DNA from 4 places in the Paenibacillus sp. 102 genome. Region 2 is predicted to be linked to each of the others. Evidence: riboswitches for the same ligand, from Rfam matches in the RefSeq annotation. Region 2 holds a riboswitch; each other region holds the start of a gene.

Region 1 (2,206 bases), on a different contig from region 2:
AAGTTGGCGTTGGACAGGCAATTCGTGAATGTGGAGTTTCACGTGAAGAATTATTCATCACATCAAAAGTATGGAATAGTGATCAAGGCTATGAATCAACATTACAGGCTTTCGAATCAACATTACAAAAATTAGGCTTGGAATACTTAGATCTATACTTAGTGCACTGGCCTGTAAAAGGAAAATATACAGAAACATGGAAAGCATTAGAGAAACTTTATAAAGACGGTCGTGTTCGTGCTATTGGTGTCAGCAATTTCCAAATCCACCACTTACAAGATGTTCTAGAAATCGCTGAAATTAAACCGATGATTAATCAAGTTGAATATCATCCACGCTTAACACAAGGAGAACTTCACTCTTTCTGTAAAGAGCATACTATTCAACTAGAAGCATGGTCACCATTAATGCAAGGTCAATTACTTGACCATTCAACATTGCAAGAAATTGCTACAAAATATAACAAATCAACAGCACAAATCATTTTACGCTGGGATCTACAAAATGAAGTTGTAACAATTCCTAAATCAATTAAAGAACATCGTATTATCGAAAATGCAAACATCTTTGATTTTGAATTAAACGCTGAAGATATGAAGGCAATTCAATCATTAAATGAAAATCATCGTGTTGGTCCAGACCCTGATAATTTCGATTTTTAAAATGAGAGTCACTGTGTAATTGCACAGTGACTCTTCTTTTTATACCGCACCTAGAAAACTGAAAATTTAAACTATATTTCATTTTATTGACAGTTCATTCGCCTAGGTGTAAGATTTTGAATAATCAAAGAAACGAAAAATTAATACAAATTGTTTACTCATTGTATCAAGAGAGGTGGAGGGACTGGCCCTTTGAAACCTCGGCAACAGGTTCACTTTGAATACTGTGCCACTTCCTGCAAGCATTATGCTTGAAAGATAGAATGAGGGACTTCGTTTATATACAGGTACATGCCTTGTAAACAAAACTCCCTCTTTCTCGATAAGAAAAGAGGGAGTTTTTCTTTCCCTCATAAATTGTTCATCACTCTTTTTGAATAACCAAACAATTTTAGGGAGGAATTTTACATGAAAAAGAAATTTGTACCTGCTGTGGCATCTGTTTTAGGAGCAAGTATTTTATTAACAGGATGCGGTAGCTATAAAGACGAAGCAAGTGGAGCAAAAGCAAAGGATAAAGCTCCTGATAAACAAGTATTGAACTTAGCCACTGGTACAGAGATTCGTACAATGGACACTGCACGTGCTACAGATACTGACTCTGGTCAAGTAATGAGAAATGTATTTGAAGGTTTATATAACCTCGGTGAAGGAAATAAGCCTGTTCCTGGTGTGGCAAAATCTCATGACGTAAGTTCTGATAAAACAAAATATACGTTCCATTTACGAGATTCGAAATGGTCAAACGGCACTCCTGTTACAGCAAAAGATTTCGTCTTTGCTTGGCAACGTGCAGTTGACCCAGCAACTGCTTCTGAATATGCATTTTTATTCTTTGATATAAAAAATGCAAAAAAGATTAATAGTAAAGAACTTCCGGCTGATCAGCTCGGTGTAAAAGCAATCGATGACCACACCTTTGAAGTTGAATTAGAGCGCCCTGTTCCATACTTTATTAGTTTAACGGCATTTCCAACATTCTTACCAATTAATGAAGCATTCTTCAAATCACAAGGTGATAAATATGCATTAGAGGATAACACGATTCTTTATAACGGTGCCTTTACATTAAGTGATTGGAAACATGAACAAAGCTTTAAGTTTAAGAAAAATACCAACTATTGGGATAAGGATAATGTGAAACTTGAAGAAATTAATTTTAATGTTGTCAAAGATCATTCAACAGCTGTTAATTTATATGAATCAAAACAAATTGATCGACTTACTTTAACATCTGATCTTGTTGATAAATATCGCAAAGATAGTAACTTTAAAGAACGACCAGATGTTGGGGTACAATTCGTACGTATGAACCAGAAAAATAAAACATTACAAAATATAAATGTTCGTCAAGCAATCGATAAATCGATAGATAAGAAAGCATTTGTAAATGTGCTTTTAAATGATGGCTCTCTACCTTCCTATTCTCTAGTGCCAAAAAATTTCGCCAAAGGGCCAAATGGGAAAGACTTCCGTGAAGAGAATGGTAATTTAACAAAAGAAAATACAAAAGAAGCGCAACAATTTTGGAAACAAGCAAAACA
Region 2 (2,206 bases):
GCAATATTTTTTGCAAGTGGACCCGTGAATATAATAGAAATTGTGTTATTCGCTGTACAAATATTTGTCAGACTAACTAAACTAGCGATTCCAAATTCTGCACCTTTTTTCGAACGAATATTACGTGTTAATGTATTCATTAAATATTGAATACCACCATTATATTGAATGATTTCAACCATTCCACCGATTAAAATTGCTAGTAATACAAGCTCCATCATTCCATTTATCCCTGTTGTAACACTTTTAAAGAAGCTAGCTAATGTGTAGCTTCCATCAATAAGACCAATAAAACCTGATAGAACCGTTCCGCCTGCTAACACAACAAGCACATTCCATCCAAGTAAAGCTGTAACAAGCACAACCGCATACGGCAATATTTTCACCCAGTCAAATGTGTGAGCTTTGATTTCTGTATGATTTCCTAATGTAAGGAAAACCAATACTATAATTGTAATAATTGCAGCTGGTAAAACAATTAAAAAGTTTGTTTTAAACTTATCTTTCATTTCCGTACCTTGTGAACGAACTGCTGCAATTGTCGTGTCAGAAATAAACGATAGATTATCACCAAACATCGCCCCGCCAACAACTGTTGCCATCGTTAACGCAATAGAAATATCTGTTTGCTGGCTAATCCCTACTGCAATTGGTGCTATCGCTGCAATAGTCCCCATCGAAGTTCCCATTGCTAATGAAATAAAGGCACCTATAACAAAAATTCCTGCAACGATAAACCCTTGTGGTAAAATAGATAGCGCTAAATTAACTGTAGAGTCAACCCCGCCCATTCCTTTTGCTGTTTCAGAAAACGCACCAGCAAGTACAAAAATCAAAACCATAATCATAATATCCGGATTACCAGCCCCTTTGGCAAACCGTTCTACTTTTGATGTAAAGCTTTCTTTTCTGTTCATCACTAATGCAGTCCCTACAGCAATTAAAATAGCTACAAGTATCGGCAATTTATAAAAATCCCCTGTAATGATTCCAGAGCCAATAAATAGCGCTAAGAATATTCCAAGAGGTAATAATGCTAAGCCATTTCCCTTCATTTGTTTCAAAATAACATCTCTCCCTAGTTCTAAACCTTTTCTATCTTATAACAAAAGACCTCTTCCCAAAAGAAGAGGTCTTATACATCTATAAGAAACACTCTCCTCATCTATCAAGCACATGCTTGCTGGATTTGGCACAGCACTCTGTTGCGAGTCCGCTGCCGAGGCATCGTAGGGCCAGTCCCTCCGCCTCTCTTTATAAGAAGGTTTCATATTTTATTTTTAATAATAATTTCTTCCCTAACTTTACTCGCTTACAAATCAAAAGTCAATTATTATTTATGTAAAAATCATTGGTATTTTTTGATATTTATACAAAAATACGAATAAATCAAGCTTTCTGTAAAAAAAAATATTATTTTAATTTTTCAATTTCTGTTTCTAAAACTGTAATCCAAGAAAAATTCTCTTTTCCAATTGCTTCAATAATCCAACTAGCTGTATTCCAAGCTACTTTATATTCTTCTTTCGAAATATCTCCATCCATATACGCTGTTTCTAATTCATCTTCATCCAACAAATATACATCACCATTTGGTAATAGCACTACATCCAAATATAGATCATCAAAATACGGCATACCTCGTTCATCTATTTTATATTTTTCCGCCACATCAATATAATACTGTACTAATTCCATTCTTTCATTTAACATAGCTGTAATTGCAAAGTTTTTATCATTTATAAAATATTGCACCCACGTATATCCATCGTTTACAATACAAAGCTCTCTATCGTTGTACTCTTTAAAACTAGGCTCTTTCACTTTCAGCATATGCAATATTCCTAACATACCTTCTCCTATGTTCTTCACCGTATACGTCTTCTCTATTAATCGCTCCCAAGAAGAACCGTTTCCGTACTTCCGTTTCATTACTCTCCGCTCCTTTTTCTATATAGAAAAGCTCTCACATAATATGTGAGAGCTTTTCGAATAATAATTAAGCTACTTGCTGTTTTTGAGAAATCTCTTTTACATAAGCTTGTCCTTTTGCATCGTCATATTGACCTTCCCATTTAGACATAACAACAGCTGCTAAAGAGTTACCTACTACGTTAACTGCTGTACGAGCCATATCTAAAATACGGTCAATACCTGCGATAAATGCTAATCCCTCTGCCGGAATACCTACTGTACCTAATGTTGC
Region 3 (2,206 bases), on a different contig from region 2:
TGCACCGCCGCCGTGACGAGCGTATCCACCGTAAGTATCAACGATGATTTTACGTCCTGTTAAACCAGCATCTCCTTGTGGTCCACCGATTACGAAACGACCAGTTGGGTTAATGAAGAATTTCGTTTCTTCATCCATTAATTCTGCTGGTACTACAGCTTTGATTACGTGCTCTTTTAAGTCGCTATCGATTTGTTCCCATGTAACTTCTGGATGATGCTGTGTAGAAATTACAATTGTATCGATACGTACTGGTTTACCATTTTCATCATACTCAACTGTAACTTGCGTTTTACCGTCTGGACGTAAGTATTCTAATGTTTCATCTTTACGAACTTCAGTTAAACGACGAGCTAATTTGTGAGCAAGTGAGATTGGAAGTGGCATTAATTCTTTTGTTTCATTACATGCGAAACCAAACATTAAACCTTGGTCTCCTGCACCAATTGCCTCAATCTCAGCGTCAGTCATTTGACCTTCACGTGCTTCTAACGCTTGGTCAACCCCCATAGCGATGTCAGCAGATTGCTCATCGATAGATGTTAAAACTGCACAAGTTTCTGCATCGAATCCGTATTTTGCACGAGTATAACCGATTCCTTGGATTGTTTCACGAACGATCTTTGGAATATCTACATAAGTAGAAGTCGTAATTTCTCCCGCTACTAATACTAAACCAGTTGTTACTGTTGTTTCACAAGCTACACGTGCATTTGCGTCTTTTGCTAAGATCGCATCTAAAATTGAATCAGAAATTTGGTCACAAATTTTATCTGGATGTCCTTCAGTTACAGACTCAGATGTGAACAGATGACGTTGTTTTGTCATGTGGTAAACCTCCCTACAGTAATTGTATATATTGTACGGAACTCATCCTTAATTTGCCACAAACTGCGACATTCATTTATTCTCCCACACAAGTATAAAGAAAAACCTTTCCTATTATAGAGGAAAGGTTTAATTTGCTACTTGCATACTGCTTTTTGCCCTTCGCTCTTATCGTTCGAGACCGTTCGCCTCGCACAGGTTTTAGCACCTATTCACTTGTTTATTACCGTTACAAGTGAGGTTGCCGGGCTTCATCGGGCCTGTCCCTCCGCCAGCTCGGGATAAGAGAGTATCCGTCCCAACCTATACTAAAGAAATGATATTCATTTGTCAATTAATATTCACATTTTCCTACAAGTTTTTCGCGTTTCTTGTCGAACGAAATATTAATAGGAAAATAATACATTCACACAAACAAAAACAAATAAATAGTATACATTATTTATATGATTGTGTTATACTCTTGGTGGGGATTACGAGAAATATTTCATTAAAATGAAAAGGATGGTATATAAATATGAGTACTGTGAATGTCCAAATTGGATTACACGAATTACTGAACGGAAGCAATGCACAGGTTCAACTAAGCGTTCCACAATTAGTAGAAAAAGTACTAATGAGAAATGAAGGGAAATTAACTTCTACTGGTGCCGTCTCTGCTTCTACAGGAAAATATACAGGACGTTCTCCTAAAGATAAATTTATTGTGAAAGAAGTTTCGGTTGCAGATAAGATTGCTTGGGGACCCGTAAATCAACCGATTTCTGAAGAACATTTTAATAAATTATATACAAAAGTATTAGAATACTTAAAGGAAAAAGAAGAATTATTCGTATTCAAAGGATTCGCTGGTGCTGATCGTAACTATCGTCTTCCTTTACAAGTTGTTAACGAATATGCATGGCACAATTTATTTGTACATCAATTATTTATTCGTCCAACTGAAGAAGAATTAGCAACTCATGAATCTGAATTTACAATTGTCTCTGCACCAAGCTTTAAGGCAGATCCAGCGATCGACGGCACAAATTCTGAAGCATTCATCATGGTTTCATTTGAAAAACGCATCGTATTAATTGGTGGTACTGAATACGCTGGAGAAATGAAAAAATCAATTTTCTCTATTATGAACTTCTTACTTCCAGAACAAGATATTTTATCTATGCACTGCTCTGCAAACGTAGGTGAAGAAGGCGATGTTGCTTTATTCTTCGGTTTATCTGGAACAGGTAAAACAACACTATCTGCTGACCCACACCGTAAATTAATCGGTGATGATGAGCACGGTTGGTCTGATAACGGCGTGTTCAATATTGAAGGCGGTTGCTACGCGAAATGTATTAACCTGTCTCATGAAAAAGAGCCACAAATTTTTGAT
Region 4 (2,206 bases), on a different contig from region 2:
CATTTTCAATGAGTTTTTGAATGATTTGTAAGAAACGGTCTTTGGATTGATGTGAAATAATACCTTTGCTTAATTCGTGGAGAATGACATGATGAATGAAATTTCGTTCATTTTCTTCGGGAATAATTGTTTCAATACCATAATTAGCTAGTCTCGTTTTATAAAAATCTTGTTCCATTGTCTGTTTTGTTCCAAGTAAACCAATCCGTTTCACATCATGTTCAACAATTTCTTCAGCGCTTACATCTCCAATGTGGAGAAGGGGGATAGAGATTGCTTGTTCTACTTCTTCCGCAAATTGGTGTACTGTATTTGAACACATAAGTATACAATCTGCACCGGAATGTTCTACTTTTTTTGCTACTTGAACGAGTTGGTTTTGCACTTCCTCATATTGTTGATTTTGTAATAAAGTTGTCACTTCGCCAAAATCCATGCTATATAAAACAAGCTTTGCATTATGATTATACTGAGATAAAGTTAGCGTATTAATATGTTTATAATAAAGAGATGTTGATTCCCAGCTTAATCCACCAATTAGCCCAATTACTTTCATGATCAATTCCTCCCGTTATCCCGTTTGTTACATTAATTATTCCATAATTCCGATGAGAATACAATGATTTATTTATTTGTTTTTCAAAAAAGAAAAATATTGAAATTAATTTACGTTAATGCAATAATACAAATTACAAACGAATACTTATCCAGAGAGGTGGAGGGAACGGCCCTATGAAACCTCAGCAACCCCTATTTATTCATAGAAATAGGAAGGTGCTAATTCCGCAAAAGACGTATTGTCTTTTGAAAGATAAGAGGATCATATCTCCATACGCAAATGACCTCTTATAGAAGAGGTCATTTTTTATTGGGAAGAAAGGAAGTGAAGATGCATAATTCAATTTTCTTTTACATATAGGACTAATATAAGCTAACTGGAATGAGAGGAGAATCCATATGAACAAATTATCTACAAAATTAGTCGTAGCAATTGGAATCGGTTCTGCAATATATGGTGTATTAGGTCTATGGGGACTTTCAATTGCCCCAAACACATTTATAAAACCTGCTCTAGCTATATTAACAATTTTTGGTGCAATTTTCGGGCCATTTGCAGGGCTTTTGATTGGCCTTATCGGTCATACAGTGACAGATATTATCGCTGGATGGGGGATATGGTGGGGGTGGGTACTTAGCTCAGGAATTATTGGATTTACGATGGGACTTGTACAAAAAAGAGCGAGTTTCAGTGTGAAAAATGGAATATTCCATAATCGAGATATTTCATATTTTGCTGTAACTGGTTTAATTGGGATTGTCATTGCAATTATATTTGCCGGTGCTTTTGATATTATCGTTATGGGGGAACCTTTAGATAAAATTATTATTCAAGTATTTGGTGCAACGATTGCAGATGTCCTTGTATTCTTAATTCTTGGTTTACCAATTACACTTGGATTAGCGAAGGCGAATAAAAAACATACACATTTAAAAATTGAAAAGTAGGGATAGTACAATGAAGCCTATTATTTCCTTTGAACAATTCACATTTCAATATAAACAAGTGACAGAACCTACTTTAAAGAATGTTACATTCCATATTTATCCAGGAGAAAAAGTATTGATTGTCGGTCGAAGTGGATCAGGAAAATCAACGTTGGCCCATTGTATAAATGGGCTGATCCCCTTTTCATATGAAGGATCAAGTACTGGGAACATTTCAATATGTGGTAAGGATCCACGAAAAGGTAGTATTTTTGAACAAAGTAAGCATGTAGGAACTATTTTACAAGATCAAGATTCCCAATTTATTGGTTTAACCGTAGGAGAAGATGTTGCTTTTTCACTAGAAAACGATTGTGTAGAACAGAAGAAAATGAAGGCGGTTGTTATGGACTCTTTGCAGAAAGTACAGATGCACGCATTTCATTCACGAAGCCCACATGAATTGTCTGGTGGCCAAAAACAATCTGTATCTCTTGCTGGGCTACTAACGACAGATGCTGACATATTATTATTTGATGAGCCACTAGCGAATTTAGACCCTATAAGTAGTTTGAAAACAGTAGAACTTATTCAAAAGGTTCACCAACAATCAAATAAAACAATCGTTATTATTGAGCATAGAATAGAAGAAATACTAAAATTAGACCTTGATAAAATCATATTAATAGAGGAAGGGAGAATTGTAGCAATCGATTCACCA

Evidence for each region. Region 2 has a riboswitch for S-adenosylmethionine ahead of AAIE21_RS07635 (Na+/H+ antiporter NhaC family protein). Riboswitches for the same ligand answer to the same signal wherever they lie in the genome.
Region 1: linked by a shared signal. The riboswitch ahead of AAIE21_RS23085 (peptide ABC transporter substrate-binding protein) and the one ahead of AAIE21_RS07635 (Na+/H+ antiporter NhaC family protein) in region 2 are both predicted to bind S-adenosylmethionine.
Region 3: linked by a shared signal. The riboswitch ahead of metK (methionine adenosyltransferase) and the one ahead of AAIE21_RS07635 (Na+/H+ antiporter NhaC family protein) in region 2 are both predicted to bind S-adenosylmethionine.
Region 4: linked by a shared signal. The riboswitch ahead of AAIE21_RS11855 (ECF-type riboflavin transporter substrate-binding protein) and the one ahead of AAIE21_RS07635 (Na+/H+ antiporter NhaC family protein) in region 2 are both predicted to bind S-adenosylmethionine.

The regions. Positions count from the first base shown of each region.
Region 1 covers NZ_JBCGHT010000015.1:65,639-67,844, forward strand. The annotation lists gene AAIE21_RS23080 (aldo/keto reductase) at 1-662, shown strand, start outside; SAM riboswitch class I at 823-927, shown strand; gene AAIE21_RS23085 (peptide ABC transporter substrate-binding protein) at 1,071-2,206, shown strand, end outside.
Region 2 covers NZ_JBCGHT010000002.1:332,019-334,224, forward strand. The annotation lists gene AAIE21_RS07635 (Na+/H+ antiporter NhaC family protein) at 1-1,064, opposite strand, end outside; SAM riboswitch class I at 1,159-1,263, opposite strand; gene AAIE21_RS07640 (ribonuclease FAU-1 family protein) at 1,414-1,932, opposite strand; gene gltP (glutamate/aspartate:proton symporter GltP) at 2,000-2,206, opposite strand, start outside.
Region 3 covers NZ_JBCGHT010000009.1:58,303-60,508, reverse strand. The annotation lists gene metK (methionine adenosyltransferase) at 1-828, opposite strand, end outside; SAM riboswitch class I at 994-1,116, opposite strand; gene pckA (phosphoenolpyruvate carboxykinase (ATP)) at 1,346-2,206, shown strand, end outside.
Region 4 covers NZ_JBCGHT010000003.1:515,621-517,826, reverse strand. The annotation lists gene AAIE21_RS11860 (aspartate/glutamate racemase family protein) at 1-556, opposite strand, end outside; SAM riboswitch class I at 701-818, shown strand; gene AAIE21_RS11855 (ECF-type riboflavin transporter substrate-binding protein) at 958-1,506, shown strand; gene AAIE21_RS11850 (ABC transporter ATP-binding protein) at 1,517-2,206, shown strand, end outside.